One region of the Halomonas sp. 7T genome, then DNA from elsewhere that is predicted to be linked to it. Evidence: predicted binding sites of a transcription regulator. Region 1 holds the regulator's gene; each other region holds the start of a gene.
What was found. Region 1 encodes LexA, which represses DNA repair genes until DNA is damaged. Its sites were predicted from a motif close to TACTGTNTANNTANACAGTA; they were not measured.

Region 1 (5,757 bases):
TAGCGCATCGAGATCGGGTCTAGCACGTCCATAGCGCAGTTTAGCGGGGCGCTTACTTTGCAAGCCCCGACAAGCATCGACCACCTCAAGTGCGGCAGCTCGATCATTACACACCAACAGCATGTCGCAACCAGCCGTTAACGCTGCGTTTGCACGCGCTTTTGGATCCCCAGCTTCATGAGCGCCTGTCATGCTCAAATCATCGGAAAAAATACACCCTTTAAACCCTAACGACTCCCTGAGCATACCCAGCCAATTAGGTGAAAAACCCGCAGGCCGGGTATCAAACGCGCTATAGATCACATGGGCAGGCATTACCCCACCCAGTTGACTTGCAAGACGGGTAAAGGGAAGAAGATCGTGCTGTTTTATTTGCTCGAAGGGGCGGTTATCAACGGGGAGTGCCACATGAGAATCAGCTGCAACGCCGCCGTGACCCGGGAAGTGTTTTCCCACGGCCGCCATACCCGCGTCATGTAAACCTTGAATAAACCCTTGGCCCAATAATGCAACATGGGCGGGATCACTGCTGAAACTGCGGTCACCAATCACGCTAGAAATTCCGCTCTCTACGTCCAGCACTGGGGCGAAACTAATATCCAGCCCACAAGCAGCCATCTCCATACCCAATAGCCAGCCTGCATCTTTGGCTAACGCCATACCCGCTTCTTGGTTGCCGGTAAATAGGTCGCCAATGCGCGCCATGGGTGGCAGCCTGGTGACGCCTTGCTTGAGACGCTGAACACGCCCGCCTTCTTGGTCGATAGCGAGCAGCAGATCCGCGCGTACCCGACGGATATCGCTGCATAATTGGCGCGTTTGATAGGCATTCTCTACGTTACGCGCAAACAGGATGACCCCGCCCACCGCAGGATCCCGCAACAGCTGTTTGTCAGCTTTAGTCAATTGCGGCCCTTCAAGGTCAAGCATGACCGGGCCTAGGGATTGAGTCATTGTGATGGATCCAACAAGGAGGGGTAGCAATTTTAGACGATCAATGAGGCGTGTCAAAATTATCAGAGACAGAAACGTAAGCATCGCCTCCATGCAGCCAAACCGACGTACCGGGTCGTGCAAACTGAAAAACCACTAATAAATCGTCATTGCGTAATCGAATACAGCCATGAGAGGCAGGCTCTCCCATCGGTTGATCGGGTGGCGTACCGTGCAAATAAATATAGCGCCGCTGGGAATCCACCTCGCCGCCACGGTTTTTGCCCACTTCTAAGCCGCACAGCCATAAAATCCGCGTCAATATCCAGTCACGGGAGTGATGGGTTTCCGCTAGTTCAGCGGTGTACACCTCACGCGTCCATCGACGGCCGCGAAACACCGCATTTTCTGGCAGGCCATCGCCAATCGCTGCCCGCACATAGTGCCAGCCCTGGGGCGTTTGGCCACTGCCCTCTTGCTGGCCGACACCCGCTTCCCCCGTTGAAATAGCGCATTCATGACGCAGTACTCGCCCCTGCCAACAGCGCAGTTGCTGTCTCTGCGTGTCAATCTCTAGCCAGTGATCGTCTAAAGGCGGTAGCTCAGCTAACGTGGGCGTTCTCATACGGACCTTCTTCTGGTGCAGGGGGTAGCGGTGCATGCATGGCGGCCACCACCACCGGGCGTAAACGTCTTACCAAGTCTCTAACGGTGACCTGCTCGTTGTAGTCTTTAGCAGCGATGTCGCGCAGTGCATCAAGACCCGACAGGGTGAAAATGACGGTACCTAACATGAAGTGTAGCCGCCAAAAGCGCTCCGCATCAGGCAAATCAGGGGTGGCTTGGCGTACCAGCTCAGTGAAGCGTGTAAATACATCGCCATACTCCTGCTGGATATAGCGCCGTAGATGTCCCTGCGCCTGGCTGTATGCGAGCCCCAACAACCGCATGAATACCTTCAAGCTATTCCGCTCTGCAGGCACTGCCAGCACCGTTGATGCCATGGTTTCAAGTAGCACCTCCAACGGTATAGGCGCGCCTTGATGGCGTGCCTCTAGATCATCTAGCGCGGTATGAAACCGTTGTGAAAAAGGCTCCAAGTACCGCGCAAAAACGGCTTGGATAAGCGCTTTTTTCGAACCAAAGTGATAGTTGACCGCCGCTAGGTTAACCCGCGCCTTGCTTGTGATATTGCGCAGCGAGGTTTCGGCAAAACCGCGCTCTGCAAATAGCACCTCTGCGGTATCTAAAATACGCGTTACCGTATCAGACTGCGCCATCGCGCCCTCCAAAAAACAAGTGTTTAAAACATCGCAAAATACTATGTCATTAACTCCCTCGTCTCAATCCTTTATATCCACTCAATCATTCACTACCTGTCACTATTTTTCTCAAAAATTCAAACGCTCGTGCTGTTTTTCACTTACATCAGCAAGCTCTACCGCTAGATAAAGCTCAACCATGTACTGGACAGAGGAACATACTGTATACTTAAACACATACTGATTAGCCGACATGTCGCTACTGTCTTTTCATTTTTTGGAGTTTGTTATGTCGCGTCCACTCACAGCACGTCAGCAGCACGTATTTGATTTCATCGTTAAAACGATGGGTGAATTTGGCTACCCGCCTACGCGCGCAGAAATTGCTAAGGCGCTGGGGTTCCGCTCTCCCAACGCGGCGGAAGAGCACCTGCGCGCGTTAGAACGCAAAGGCGCCATTCGGATTATCCGCAATACATCACGGGGTATCCGCTTGCCTAACCAGGACGCTTCAGAGGTGGCGGAAACTGCCTCACCAACGCCTTCAGCGACCAGTGTGGATACCCAGCTCATCGGGCTACCGGTCATTGGGGAGGTTGCCGCAGGTAGCCCTATTTTGGCAGCCGAGCATATTGACCGTTACTGCCCACTGCCTGCGGAATATTTCACGCCAAAAGCAGATTACCTGCTGCGAGTGCGTGGATTATCGATGAAAGACGTAGGCATCCTAGAGGGCGATTTGTTGGCAGTACACCGCACTGATCGCGTTCGCGATGGGCAAATAGTCGTTGCCAGGCTTGAAGATGAAGTCACCGTTAAACGCTTTAAGCGCCAAGGCCACCAAGTGACCCTGGTGGCTGAAAACGCCGACTTTGCCCCCATTGAAATCGATCTACGCACTCAGCAGCTAGACATAGAAGGGGTCGGCGTTGGGGTTATACGGGGCGGAAACGGGCAGGCATTAGGTTAGCCCTCAGGCTATAGCTATATAGCTGCTCCAGCAGGCTTATTGAGAATCGATATAGCGGTGGTCATTGAACGTGGCCACCCAGCTAGGATGATAGACCAGTAAAATGCTTAACAGCATGCCGGTTAGAAACGCTTCAGAGGGCATCAAAAGCGGCAGGAACCGAGCATACTCCTGAGCAAGATAAACTGCCTCAGGATCCGTCCCAGCCGCTACAATCAACAGCACGGTAACGAGCCCAGCCCCCAGCGTGGCTAACGCAGCACCGAAAAAACCGCATGCAAACATAAATACCATCAAGTTATCAGGCAACCGCCGGTCAACTAGGCGCCACACCAAGCCAATGATAAACGCGGGCACGATACCCGTTATCATGACATTAGCCCCCCAAAGCACCCAATCATTACGCCCTATCACCACCATCGCAATGTTGATCACTGCGTTACTTAGAAGCGCCAGCGGAATTCTAAATACCAGGGTCATTAACACGGTAAAAACAAGGTGAAGCGTCAGCCAATCGACTGCTTGGGCACGCAACTGCCACATCAACATGACGGCCAGCGTAGCACCCAACCAGCGATGCTGAAGTGCGATATCACTGCTCAATACTTGCCAGGGGCGCTGCCATACCACCCAGGCCAACACGCCCAGTGATATTAACCAGGTAAGCACCAGCGCCCAGGGTGCGAGAACACTTTGCGCAAATGACATGGAGGCCCCTAACAGTGGTTAACTAAATACAATCGTTTTATTACCGTGGATCAGCACGCGATCCTCAAGATGCCAACGTAACCCTCTTGCCAGTACCGCTTTCTCAACATCTCGGCCAAAACGCACTAGATCGGTAGGTGTATGGCAGTGGCTTACGCGATGAATATCCTGTTCGATGATAGGCCCTGCATCCAGTTCTTCGGTGACATAATGGCAGGTGGCCCCAATGAGTTTGACGCCGCGTTCGAAAGCTTGGTGATACGGTTTTGCGCCAGCAAACGAGGGCAGAAAACTGTGATGAATATTAATCACTCGCCCAGCATACCGCTCGCACAGCGCAGGAGGCAGGATTTGCATATAGCGAGCTAAAACGACGCAATCAGCGCGTACGCTATCAATTTGGGCCTGCACTTTCTCGAACGATGCCTGCTTGTTAGCCGCATCGACGGGCACATGGTGATAAGGAATACCGTACCACTCCGTCAGCGAACGCATATCTTCATGGTTAGAAATTACACCCACAATATCGCAATCAAGCTCACCGGCCTGCCAACGGTAAAGTAGATCCACCAAGCAGTGCGACTCCCGCGACACCATTAACACGACGCGACGACGCTTTTGGGTATCCATTAATGACCACTGCATATTGAACGCGTCTGCTACAGGTTCAAAAGAGGTGCGCAGCGCCTCGGCAGACATACCCAGCGAATCCGCTAAAATTTCATAACGCATAAAAAACCGGCCTGTTTCAAGGTCGGAGTGCTGGCTTGCTTCAGTAATTGACCCCCCCTGCTCGGCAATAAAGCTGGAAACACGCGCTACAATGCCCACTTGGTCGGGGCAGGAAACAACAAGACGATAATAGTGCGACATAGATAGCTATCTCTTAATTGGTACTTTTAAAAGGTGCTTTTTATAGGGGCTTTGATAAGTGCTTTTTTAATAAGCAGCTTTGATCGGCACACGTAACTTATTTCAATGGCATGCTTACGCTTCATTAGCTGATGCTATGAGCACCGCTTCAACCGCTCTAGTGTACCGGAAGCCCATAAGGTAAGCACCGGGCGGAGGCCATGATGATTGTTAGCCGCCCCTGCCTTCCCGTATAGTTAAGGTCTTACTTTTTAGGCTTTTCGTGACTAATGCATCCAACACGCGCTCTACTTCGTCCCCGTCGTCGCCCACCACTGCGCCTGCTTCCGCTGGGCGGGTGCGGTGAAATTGGAATGAATCTGACGCTGTATGGATACGACGATCAATGGATCGCCGTCGACTGCGGCATGATGATTCGTCAAGATTTACCCAATGCCCCCTTGCAAGTCCCGAATACGGACACCCTGGAAACGTTAGGCATCAAGCCGCAGGCACTTTTCATTACCCATGGGCACGAAGACCACATCGGCGCCGTTGCCTGGTTATGGCCTAAGTGGAACTGCCCGATTTATGCAACGCCACTGGCGGCTGGCTTGCTGCGTCTGAAATTTGCAGAGCGTCAGTTAAGCAGCGGTGCTATCCACGTCATTGAGCCGGGCGATGCCATGCAGCAGGGCCCCTTTACGCTGCGCTACTTATTGCTTACTCACTCCATTCCGGAAAGCTGCGCCATTATGATGATGGCGGGCGAATATCGTGTTCTGCATAGCGGTGACTGGAAACTGGACCCTGAGCCGTTAATCGGTTCGCCGGTGAATGCAGCGAATTTCCGAGCCCTAGCGCCGATTGATTTGCTAGTGGGCGATTCGACTAACGCCCCGATGCCCGGCCATTCGGGAAGCGAAGGCGATGTCGCCAGAGCACTCGTCAAAACCCTCGAAAAGTGTACCGGCCGCGTTGTGGTCTCATGTTTTGCCAGTAATTTAGCGCGGGTGTTGGCTATCGGCCTTG
Region 2 (5,757 bases), 1.1 Mb from region 1:
CTCCGCCACCACCGAAAATATCGCCAAACACATCGCCAAAAATGTCGCCGAAATCACCAGCGCCACCACCGAAACCACCACCGCCAAAGCCGCCGCCCTGGCCATCCACACCGGCATGACCAAATTGGTCGTAGGCCGCGCGCTTTTCGCCATCGCTTAATATTTCATAGGCTTCTGACACTTCACGGAATTTTTCCGCTGCGCTGTTATCGTCCGGGTTTCGATCAGGGTGGAATTTTTGCGCCAAGCGGCGATAGGCCTTTTTGATCTCTTTCTGATCGGCCCCTTTTTCGACACCCAGGACTTCGTAATAATCGCGTTTGGACATGGGTCCTACGCCTCCTGGTTAGCTACGCACTGAATAGGCGTCTCGGCCCTGGAAACAGCAACGCGGGAGTTGCCTCCCGCGTCACCGCTTTCCTTGGCAGAAAGAGGTTAATTACTGCTTTTTCTGATCGTCGTTGACTTCTTCGTACTCGGCGTCAACTACATCGTCTTCCTGCTTGGCATTGGCGTTTTCCGCGCCTTCGCCTTCTGCCTGCTGGGCGGCTTCAGCCTGCTCGGCATACATTTTCTGGGCCAGCTTGCCAGAGGCTTCGGTCAGTGCATCCAGCTTCTGCTGAATAGCGTCCTGATCGTCAGTTTTCAGCGCTTCTTCCAGCTCGGTGATAGCGGTTTCGATGGCCTGTTTCTCGTCATCGGTCGCTTTGTCACCTGCTTCTTGAACGGTTTTGCGCGTCGCGTGAATCATGCCGTCCGCTTGGTTACGCAGCTGTACCAACGCTTCGAATTTTTTATCTTCGTCCGCGTGGGCTTCGGCGTCGCGCACCATTTGTTCGATCTCATCATCCGTGAGGCCGCTAGACGCTTTAATGACGATAGACTGCTCTTTACCGGTCGCTTTATCTTTGGCCGATACGTTAAGAATACCGTTGGCATCCAGGTCAAACGCTACTTCAATTTGCGGCACACCGCGCGGTGCCGGCGGAATGTCAGCGAGGTCGAAACGGCCCAGCGACTTGTTCTGCGACACTTGCTTGCGCTCACCCTGTACGACGTGAATCGTTACAGCCGTTTGGTTGTCATCCGCGGTTGAGAAGGTTTGTGTCTTCTTGGTCGGGATGGTGGTGTTTTTGTCGATCAGCGCGGTCATCACGCCACCCATGGTTTCGATACCCAGGGTCAGCGGCGTCACGTCGAGCAGCAGAACGTCTTTCACGTCACCGCCCAATACGCCGCCCTGAATCGCCGCACCCACGGCCACTGCTTCATCCGGGTTAACGTCTTTGCGTGCCTCTTTACCGAAGAAGTCAGCGGCTTTCTTCTGCACCATCGGCATGCGGGTCTGACCACCGACCAGAATCACTTCGTCGATTTCAGAAGCCGACAGGCCCGCGTCTTTCAGCGCTGTTTTGCACGGCTCAAGCGAACGCTGCACCAGCTCTTCAACCAGTGATTCCAGCTTGGCGCGTGTCACCTTCACATTAAGGTGTTTCGGGCCAGTGTTATCCGCCGTGATGTAGGGCAGATTCACGTCGGTCTGCTGGGCGCTGGAAAGCTCAATCTTGGCTTTCTCGGCAGCTTCTTTCAGACGCTGCATGGCGAGGTTGTCGCCAGACAGATCCATACCGCTGTCCGCTTTGAACTGGTCAACTAAGTAGTTGATCAGCGCCAGATCGAAATCTTCGCCGCCCAGGAAAGTGTCGCCATTGGTGGCCAACACTTCAAACTGGGTTTCACCGTCAACGTCAGCGACTTCGATGATGGAGATATCGAAGGTACCGCCACCCAGGTCGTAGACCGCGATGGTTTTATCACCGCGAGACTTGTCCATGCCGTAAGCAAGCGCAGCTGCGGTCGGCTCGTTGATAATACGCTTAACATCTAAGCCAGCAATGCGGCCCGCATCTTTCGTTGCTTGGCGCTGGCTGTCGTTAAAGTAAGCCGGCACGGTGATGACCGCTTCAGTCACTTCTTCACCGAGATAGTCTTCGGCGGTTTTCTTCATTTTCTTCAGCACTTCCGCGCTTACCTGCGGCGGTGCCATTTTTTTGCCTTTTACTTCTACCCACGCATCACCATTGTCGGCTTCGGCGATTTTGTACGGCACCATTTTGATGTCTTTTTGTACAACGTCGTCTTTGAAGCGACGGCCGATCAGACGCTTGATCGCGTAGAGCGTATTTTCCGGGTTAGTAACGGCTTGGCGTTTTGCCGCCTGACCTACCAGTGTCTCACCGTCGTCGGTGTAGGCAATAATGGAAGGCGTGGTACGACCGCCTTCGGCGTTTTCAATAACTTTAGCGCTATCACCATCCAGCACGGCCACACAAGAGTTGGTGGTGCCTAGGTCGATACCAATAATGCGTCCCATAGCAAAAACCTCGAATTCAGTTGTTACAAAACTAAAAAATTTGTTCTTTAAACAAGTTGCGGGCTTATCCCGCGGGATTGACCTTTATCTGGGGGCCGCCAGCAGCATTTCAAGGGCTTTTTTACGCTTAGCGGCAACCTTTTTTTACTTAGCTTTTTGACTTACGACGACCATGGCTGGACGCACTAGGCGTCCGTTCAGCAGATAACCCTTCTGCATCACGTCCATCACCGTATTGGGCTCAAGCTCCGGGTTCGGCACCATCGTCATTGCTTCATGCACCTGCGGGTCGAAGGGCTCGCCCTGGGGTTCAATACTTTCAACGCCAAATTTGTTCAGCACGTCTAACTGCATTTTTAGCGTCATGGAAACCCCTTCGCGGTGAGCGTCGGAAGCGCCTTCCTGCATGCTTTCCTGGGCTTTTTCCAGGCTATCTACGACAGGCAGAAGCTCTTTAACAAACTTTTCGAGCGCAAACTTACGCGCTTTTTCAGCTTCTTGCTCGGCACGACGGCGAACATTTTGGGCTTCCGCAGCAGCACGCAAGGCTTGGTCTTTAGCCTCTGCCAAACTTAACTCTAGCTCTTCTACCTTAGCTGCCAACACGTCGGCTTCAGGGTCGCCCTCTTCATTTTCCAACGGCGCTTCATCGTTAATCAGGCCGTCTAATTCGCCATCAATCAAACGCTCTTCTGCCGCCTGCTCCGTCATTTCGGCTTCTTGCTCACGGCGGGCCAACTCATCGTCCATGGGGGTTTGCGGTTCTTTAGCCATGCCTTGCTCCTAAACATATACAGCGGTGCCTGAACGCGGCACATCAGAATTAAAGATGGAGTATTAACTACGTATGCACGCTATATGGGGGCCATAAAGAGCATCTCAAGAGGGGCATTGAAGTGAGTTATCGACTACTGTATAAAACAACAATTATTGGATAAGTATCCAGCTTCTGTGCCGCACCGCCTCAGGAGGCCCTATGCTTACGCAGCTAGCGATTCAAGATTACGCTATTGTTACCCGCCTTGAACTCGACCTCACCCGCGGCATGACCGCGATTACCGGCGAGACCGGAGCGGGAAAATCGATCCTACTAGGTGCCTTGGGCCTCTGTTTGGGCGAGCGTGCCGAGGCGGGCAGCGTGCGCCATGGCTGCGAACGCACCGATCTTTCAGCCCGCTTTGATATTCAGCATCTTCCTGGTGCCACAGAGTGGCTTAACGCACGCGACCTCCCCTCCGAGGAGTGCCTGCTGCGCCGTGTCGTGACGGCTAGCGGCCGTTCTAAAGCGTGGATTAACGGCCACCCTGCGACTATCGCTGATCTAAAATCGCTGGGCGAACAGCTGATCCAAATTCATGGGCAGCACGCGCATCAAGCCTTGATGCGTGAAGAGACCCACCTTGCGCTGCTGGATGACTACGCCGGATTGCGCGAACGCAGCCAGCAGCTCGCCGAGACATTCCGTGAATGGCGCAGCGCTCGACGCCGCTTAAAAAAGCTCAGCGAAGAAGGCAGCGAAGTGGAGGCCAAACGGCAGCTATTGCGCTATCAAGTAGAAGAACTCGATCAATTAGGCCTCGCAGAAGGCGAGCTGCAAACGCTTGAAGAGGAGCAGCACACGCTTGCCCATGCCGAAGAGACGCTGCGTGAAACCCAGTTTGCGGCCGACTGCTGCGAAAGCGATGAAGGCGGCGCGCTATCGCTGTTGAACCAAGCGTATGCCCATTTAAGTGCTTTACCTGGCAGCGATAAGGGCACGCTCGCCAATACATTAGCGATGTTAAGCGATGCGCGCATTCAGGTTGAAGAGGCCACCAGCGAGCTTAACCGCCTGGCCAGCACAACCGAACTAGACCCCGAGCGCTTGGCTTGGGTGGAAGAGCGTATGGGCGATGTTCATCGTGTTGCCCGTAAGCATCACGTTGCCCCAGAAGAAATTTGTGCGCTGCACACTCAGTTGCAGCAGGAAGTAGCCCAGCTCGAAGCCAGCGACGACGATCTTGAATCGCTGAGCACCCAAGTGGCTGAATACCGAGAACGCTATCGCAGTGAAGCGAAACAGCTCAGCGAGGCACGCCAGAAAGCCGCGCTGCGCTTGGGTAAAGAAGTGCAACAACAGCTCGCTTTCTTAGCCATGGGTAAAGCGCGCTTTGAAGTTGACGTGACCCCACGCGAAACGCCGACGCCAGAAGGCTTGGATCACGTGCAGTTCTTAATTAGCGCCAACCCCGGCCAGCCTGCTCGCCCGCTTACTAAAGTCGCCTCAGGCGGTGAGCTGTCGCGCATTAGCCTGGCCATTCAGGTGGTAGCGGCCTCCCACTCGACCATTCCAAGTCTTGTGTTTGATGAAGTGGACGTAGGCATTTCGGGGGCCACGGCTGAAATTGTTGGCCAACTGCTGCGCAAGCTAGGGGAAAATGGCCAAGTGATGACGGTAACTCACCTGCCCCAAGTGGCCGCCCAGGCACACCAGCATCTGCATATTGAAAAGCGCTCCAAGCGGGATACCACGTTGACTCACATGGCGCTGCTGGATGAGCGTGGGCGCATTAGCGAGCTGGCGCGCATGCTAGGCGGCATAACGCTTTCAGACCAAACGCTCGCCCACGCCCGTGAAATGCTCCATGCCAGCCAACGCCCACCGCATTAGGCGTGCCACAAAGCAGCGCCCTCACTCTTGGGCGCTGCTCCGTTAACGTAATACTTGGCAAGCATAATTCATAACGGCGTGCCTCAACGCCGTCAGCGATGCGCTCTCTGTTTGCCAGAAGTGCCAATGCAGCGGTACATCCAGTATAAATTCTGGCCCCACATCCACTAACCCTCCGTTGGCTAGGTACTCCTCTACCTGAAGCTCTGGCAGCATGCCGTACCCCAGGCCCTGCAACGCCATCTGAACGAATCCTTCAGAAGAGGGAACGCGATGTTGACGGGCAGGCGGAGGCAGCCCCTGCGCCTCTAAAAACTGGTGCTGCAAGCGGTCATCGCAATTAAAAATCAGGCAGGGCGCATCAACCAGCCGGGCAATGTCGATACGCGTTTGATAATGCTCAACAAAGGCGGGACTCGCCAGCGCCCGATAGCGTAAAACGCCCAGCGGGCTGACCGCCCCGCCATTAACCGGCTGCGCTTCAGCGCAGATACACGCCATCACCTCGCCATTGCGCATTCGGCCAAGGCCCACTTCTTGATCTTCCACCACAAGATCAAAATCCATTTGGTGGCTTAATGGGCACGCCGCTAGCGCCTGCGCCAGCCATGTGGCCATTGAATCCGCGTTGACCGTTACACGCACCTTAAGTGGCTCGCCCTGCGCTTCGTCTAACAATCCCAACTCTAACTGTTTGACCTGCTGCAAGTGGTTATTCAAACGGCGTCCCAGC
Region 3 (5,757 bases), 230 kb from region 1:
AAGGGCTGTTAGAGCTAGTGCGCGCCCACTTCCCAGGTACCGCGCATCAAACCCAGCATGCCGCCACAGAGGCCGGGGATAAAAAACCGGCGCGCAAGAAGCGCTAGGCTAAAAGGTACGTATGCACAGCGCCTTGGCAGACTGCCAGGGCGCTTCTGCAATATCTCTTATCATATTTTATGAGGTGAACGTCATGCAGTATCTTCACCTAGCCATTCAGCGCAGCCCACGGGTTGCGGTATACGGCACGTTAAAGCACGCCCATCGCAATCATCATTGGTTAAACGGCGCTAATATGCTGGGCCAAGACCATTTAACAGAGATCACGCTTTACGACCTTGGCCCCTACCCAGGTGCCAAGTTCACGCCTTCTGCAGGCGTTACAGTGGAAGTGTATGCCATTAACGCCGAGCAGCTAGCGCGGCTAGATGAGCTGGAGGATTACCTATATCACTCCCCCGAGAAAGGCATGTACGACCGAACGCTGTTAGCGACGCAATATGGCGAAGCTTGGTGCTATATCTATAACCCAGCGGTTGAAGCAGCACCTGTGATTAGGTGTGGCGAGTGGTAAACCTAAGCTAGCGACTATGCCAGTAATGCTACATACATCCGCTAGCTGAGAAAGCGCTTACAAAGAAATTACCCTTTTTCAGCAACCTCTTCTGCTTGAAAGAGCGTAAATTTATGATTACAGCTTCTGCAGGTAGCGGTATAGATTGGGCCACTTTTATTCACTACAACGGAGCGCGATTTACACTCAGCACAAGCAGGCTTCATCGGCGTGTTTTGGTGGCAATTCCCACAGCGGACGAAATAACCATACTTACCGTAGCGATCTTCCAGCATATGCGCTTCGCCGCAATGCCGGCACGATAATAGAGTTGAGCGTGGAGCTTCCACCACGACAGACTCTCGAACGGTATTTACTACATTTTCTTGAGTGGGCTGTGAGGGCTGGTAATTTTCCCTAGCCTCGGCATCCTGCTGAATTAAAAAGTCACCTATCGCTGAAAGCTCTCGTTCGTTGAAACGGGCACGCCCTTTCAATACCGACAACGAACCTAGCGAACCAATCAGCTTATTCACGTGCTCTACCACAAACTCTGACTTCACCGTAAGCTCGGATATTCTTGCTGGCATCTTCTTACGGTCTAAAATGGCAGAGCTTGAAACGGCACATAGTACATGCCACTCTCGCCCTCCCACTTGGCCTTGAATGCCGAGAATTTTCCGCACGAACTGCTCAACATTTGCGCGTAAGAGGTTTTTCAATAAGGCCTGCTGGAGTTCAGCTTGCCGCAAGGGAGACGGCATTCCACGCCACTCTCCGCGATAGCTGCGAGACCACTCCCCTTCAGCGTTCACATTAACTTCACCACTAATGCTCTTGGATTCAATGACGATAAAACCAAATGGATAAACTATCAGATGGTCGATCTGCGCGTTTTCCCCACAGTGCGTCAAACGCAAATCATTAAAAACAAGCACTTGATCGTTATCCCCAAATTCGCGGCGCAATTGAAACGCTACATCCTTTTCTTGCTGATAACCGTAACGGCTGCGTTTATCACTTGTCGCTAAGGCATCTTTTTCCTTCAAGATCACTGTATTTCTCTCCTTAGCCAAGCTTCAAGCGCGCTCCTTTGACCCACTCTAACTAACTACCCACCCGCTTGGCCTTAAAACCTAACGTTTACCCAACACATCCCTGACAAAAATATGAGCACCCGCACACCGCTGCTGATTAAAGCATCTCACATGTTATCTACGCATGTAGAAACCTACCACCCCAGCATACTCTCCAGCTCGGTAGCACGCTGTGTAGTTTCCCGCAAAAAGCATTCATTACTCACCACCTGGGCTAGCGTGCCGCCCGCTGTGGCGTAGAAATTGCAATTGGCGTCACGGTAATTGATCCATAGCCGTTGGGCGGCGAGCAACGCTTCGCGGCGCTCTTCAGAAAGCTCACTTCGGGCATCGCTGTAGGCTGTATTTAGCCGTGCATCTTGAACGACCATTTCATCAGCAATACAGTTAAGCATGTTCACGGTAACGCCACCGGAGGCATCCATGCATTTGCTGTAGCGAGCACTATATTCATCATCGGCGCTGCTTTGTGCAGCAGCCGTGAGTGCTAAAAACACACAAAGCACAAACGTCACTAACTGATAAATTTTCTGCATAAGTACTCTATATCAAGTGTAAGAACCAGCTCAGCGCTAATGAGCTGGCGATTCGTGCTGTCTATAAATAGCGCACCGCTGTGTCGCCTTACATGCTAAACAACAAGATTAATTAATTTTAATGAGATTATCATTATGATATGCGAGGAGCTAGTTTTTCTGGGTAATACTTTTGCTTATTGGGTATAGCGGCTAAATATTCGCCACTCAAAGGATCATCGAAAATGTTAATGACTGAGGCATATGAGCGGTAATGTGAAAGTCATTACTCCAGCATATGAAATGACACGCTAAAAAATGCCGAGAAATTACTTGTCCATTGCTGCGAACATATAATTCTTGGGTCACCGTAAAAGCGTACCGAAAACGTTCACACCCTATCAGCACGAGCTATCTATTCATCGCCTCCTTCTAAATTAGCCAGTGACACTGCACTACGGAGCACTACCTTCCTAAGCTCGTTTTGAAAGGCGAAAGGTAGTTGGTTTCCAAGACCGCCTAACTCTTGCCGCGCCTCGCCAACACTTTATACTGTACAAATAAACATACTCCTTATGATCACTCACGAGGTGGCAGATGACATCACTGGATCCCTCTCGCGCTACCGTGCACAAAGGGCGCGGTGCAACCTACGACCCGGATAATCGCTTTGCGCCCACCCGTAGCGTGGCGGAGGATGACGGCTGGTGGCAGGAAGAGGCCTCTACCTCGATGGCAACAGAAGTACGCGAGGAAGCCAGCAAAAGCGCGCTCTCCTGGAACAACTCGCCGGATTTGCCCTTTGATCGTTCGCTTAACCCTTACCGTGGCTGTGAACATGGCTGTGTCTACTGCTATGCGCGCCCCTCCCACGCTTATTGGGATCTATCGCCGGGGCTTGATTTTGAAACTAAGCTGATCGCCCGCAGCGGGCTGGTAGAGCATTTAAAAGAGGAGCTTTGCCACCCTCACTATGTTTGCCGCCCTATTAATCTCTCCGGCAATACGGACTGCTATCAACCCTTAGAAGCCACCTACCAAACCACCCGCCGCCTGCTGGAATTGCTGTTAGCTTGCCGTCATCCGGTGACGCTTGTAACAAAAAGCACCCTGGTGCTGCGGGATTTAGATCTCTTGGCAGAAATGGCCGAGCATCGCTTGGTGCGGGTGTTCGTGAGTTTGACCAGCCTGGACGTTCAACTAAAACGCACGCTGGAACCTCGCACAGCCTCGCCTCAAGCGCGTCTAAAAGTCATTCGTGAGCTTAATACCGCGGGAGTGCCGGTCGGCACCTTGGTTTCCCCCATCATTCCCGGCTTAACCGACCATGAGATTGAGCGCATCTTGGAAGCCGCCAGCCGTGCTGGTGCGCGCACCGCCACCTGGATGCTGCTAAGGCTACCCCATGAGGTCGCGCCGCTGTTTGAAGCGTGGCTCCACGCTCACTATCCAGAGCGCGCTGCCAAGGTGATGAGCCTGATGCGCCAGTGCCGAGGCGGCAAAACCTACGATGCTGCGTTTGGTAAGCGCTTTCGTGGCGAAGGCGTCTTCGCTGACTTGATCGCCCAGCGGTTTCAGCGCGCTAGCCGCCAGTGGAACATGCAGCCACGCACGGAGCAGGGGCTGAATACTCGCGATTTTAGCCCGCCACGAGCACAGGGGGATTTATTTGATTAGACTGCTGGCATACTCATTATTAAGAAGACGCCCTCTCTATGTCGCTCAGCAAAACAAAATCCAGCTTTTACCGCCGCCTTTACGTGGCCCACTTGATTGAGCAGGGCGTGGCCAGTGTCCCTGCTCTTATTGAAGCCACCGGAATGCCCAGGCGCACCGCCCAGGACACCATCACGTCACTCGGCGAGCTGGATATTGAGTGTGTGTTTGAAAAAGGCGACGGCGAGCGCCACAACATTGGCCACTACACCATTAAGCAGTGGGGTGCGATTGACCCGCACTGGGTGGCCTCGAATGCGGAGCGTTTGGGGCAAGCGCTGGGTTATCGTTAACGTCAACCGTTTCCGCCCACGCTAGCCTGGCCGCGTTGAGCGTAACGCTTAGTGAACTGGCCGCCATAGCCAGCACAGCCACCAACGGTGGAATCGCCATCAACACCACTAACCCAAGGGCGAGGATGTTATACAGCGCCGAAAATGCAAGATTTTGCACCATTGCCAGACGTGTACGCTTGGCAATGCGTAATAGCCGCACCACGCCCCCCACCCCTGGCATCAACAACTGCGCGGCGACGCCTTCCCGAGCAGCCTCGCTTGCCTGCATAGGGGCAACACCAACTCCTGCGGCAGCTAAACTGAGCGTATCGTTAACGCCATCTCCCACATAGAGCGTAGGGGACGGTAGCGCGGTTAATAGTTTTGCTTTGGCTTCAGGCGAGCGTTGCGCGTAGCACGCCTCTTTGGGCAGGCCAACCTGACGACCCACCCAACTCACCGGCCCCTGGCGGTCACCGCTGATCATCGCCAACCCATAACCTGAAGTTTGTAACTGCTGTATGGTTGCTTGGGCATCAGATACCGGCTGATCAGCTAGATATAGCGTGGCAAGCCAGCCTTGGCTATCAGCCACTACCACTTGAGAGGCAAAGTCGTAAGTGGGGTCTTGGGCGCTTTCAGGCAGGTCTTGGCCTTGCCGTTCAAGCTGCCTTCCCACCCATGCGGCGCTGCCTAAATACCACAGCTCACCGTTAGTAAACGTCACTCGTTGACCTTTACCAGGGTACTCTTCTAGCTGCTCTAAAAGCGCAACCTTATCGTTTGCATGGCTTTCAGGATTGCTTGCCCAACGCAGCAGGCCGTAAGCGAGCGGATGCTCGCTTTGTCCAACGACGGAACATAGCATTTTCTGAAAGTCAGCTTGTCCTTCGGGGTGACGCAAAGCGGCATGCAGAACGCTATGCTGACCAAGGGTTAGCGTGCCGGTTTTATCAAAAGCGATGACACGCACGTTAGCGAGAATTTCCAGCGCAGCGGGGTCGCGTAGGGCAACACCTTGCTGCATCGCTTGGCCGCTGCCTGCTAGATTTGCCAAGGGCACCGCAAGCCCCACCGCACAAGGGCAAGCCACTACTAATACGGAAAGGGCGCGCACCGCGGCTTCTTCCCACCCCACCCCCAACAGCAACGCAGCGGGCAACGTTAAAAATCCAAGTATGAGCGCAGCAGGGCTTAACCAAGCGGCAACCCGTTCGGCTAGGGTTTGTAGTTCGCCCTTTTGGGCCTGAAACCGACGCATTTGTTCACAAAGCTTATCCACCCGCCGCTGTCCAACCGGTGCGGTGACCCGCAGCGTAAGGGGTGCTGCCCCACCTAGATAGCGGCAGCCCGCATAAGCTTGCTGCCCCGTAGCAAAAAAGCGCGGCACGCTTTCGCCGGAGAGTGTCGCCGTATCTATCCAACCAGATGTTTCCAGCGTACCGTCCAGGGGAATTGTCTCACCTGGGGCCACATCTATTTGTGCGCCCAGGGCAATCTCTTCAACGGGTAAGGTTACCGGCTGATGATGCTGCCAGACAGTCACCTCCACGCTGGGTAGCGCTAGCGAATCAAAAGCTCTTAAACCCCGTTGCCGGCAA

Region 2: the regulator LexA is predicted to act here: its motif matches at 3,284-3,303, upstream of recN (DNA repair protein RecN).
Region 3: the regulator LexA is predicted to act here: its motif matches at 2,716-2,735, upstream of LOS15_RS08260 (PA0069 family radical SAM protein).

The regions. Positions count from the first base shown of each region.
Region 1 covers NZ_CP087112.1:1,543,492-1,549,248, forward strand. Annotated here, with positions in the region: gene nagZ (beta-N-acetylhexosaminidase) at 1-954, opposite strand, end outside; gene LOS15_RS07090 (L,D-transpeptidase) at 995-1,558, opposite strand; gene LOS15_RS07095 (TetR/AcrR family transcriptional regulator) at 1,536-2,213, opposite strand; gene lexA (transcriptional repressor LexA) at 2,485-3,165, shown strand; gene LOS15_RS07105 (energy-coupling factor ABC transporter permease) at 3,202-3,873, opposite strand; gene purU (formyltetrahydrofolate deformylase) at 3,892-4,746, opposite strand; gene LOS15_RS07115 (ribonuclease J) at 5,100-5,757, shown strand, end outside.
Region 2 covers NZ_CP087112.1:2,672,747-2,678,503, forward strand. Annotated here, with positions in the region: gene dnaJ (molecular chaperone DnaJ) at 1-328, opposite strand, end outside; gene dnaK (molecular chaperone DnaK) at 440-2,374, opposite strand; gene grpE (nucleotide exchange factor GrpE) at 2,519-3,148, opposite strand; gene recN (DNA repair protein RecN) at 3,351-5,024, shown strand; gene LOS15_RS12490 (LysR family transcriptional regulator ArgP) at 5,067-5,757, opposite strand, start outside.
Region 3 covers NZ_CP087112.1:1,774,508-1,780,264, forward strand. Annotated here, with positions in the region: gene pgi (glucose-6-phosphate isomerase) at 1-107, shown strand, start outside; gene LOS15_RS08245 (gamma-glutamylcyclotransferase) at 194-574, shown strand; gene LOS15_RS08250 (nuclease-related domain-containing protein) at 643-1,608, opposite strand; gene LOS15_RS08255 (lysozyme inhibitor LprI family protein) at 1,785-2,186, opposite strand; gene LOS15_RS08260 (PA0069 family radical SAM protein) at 2,763-3,842, shown strand; gene LOS15_RS08265 (winged helix-turn-helix domain-containing protein) at 3,881-4,174, shown strand; gene LOS15_RS08270 (heavy metal translocating P-type ATPase) at 4,095-5,757, opposite strand, start outside.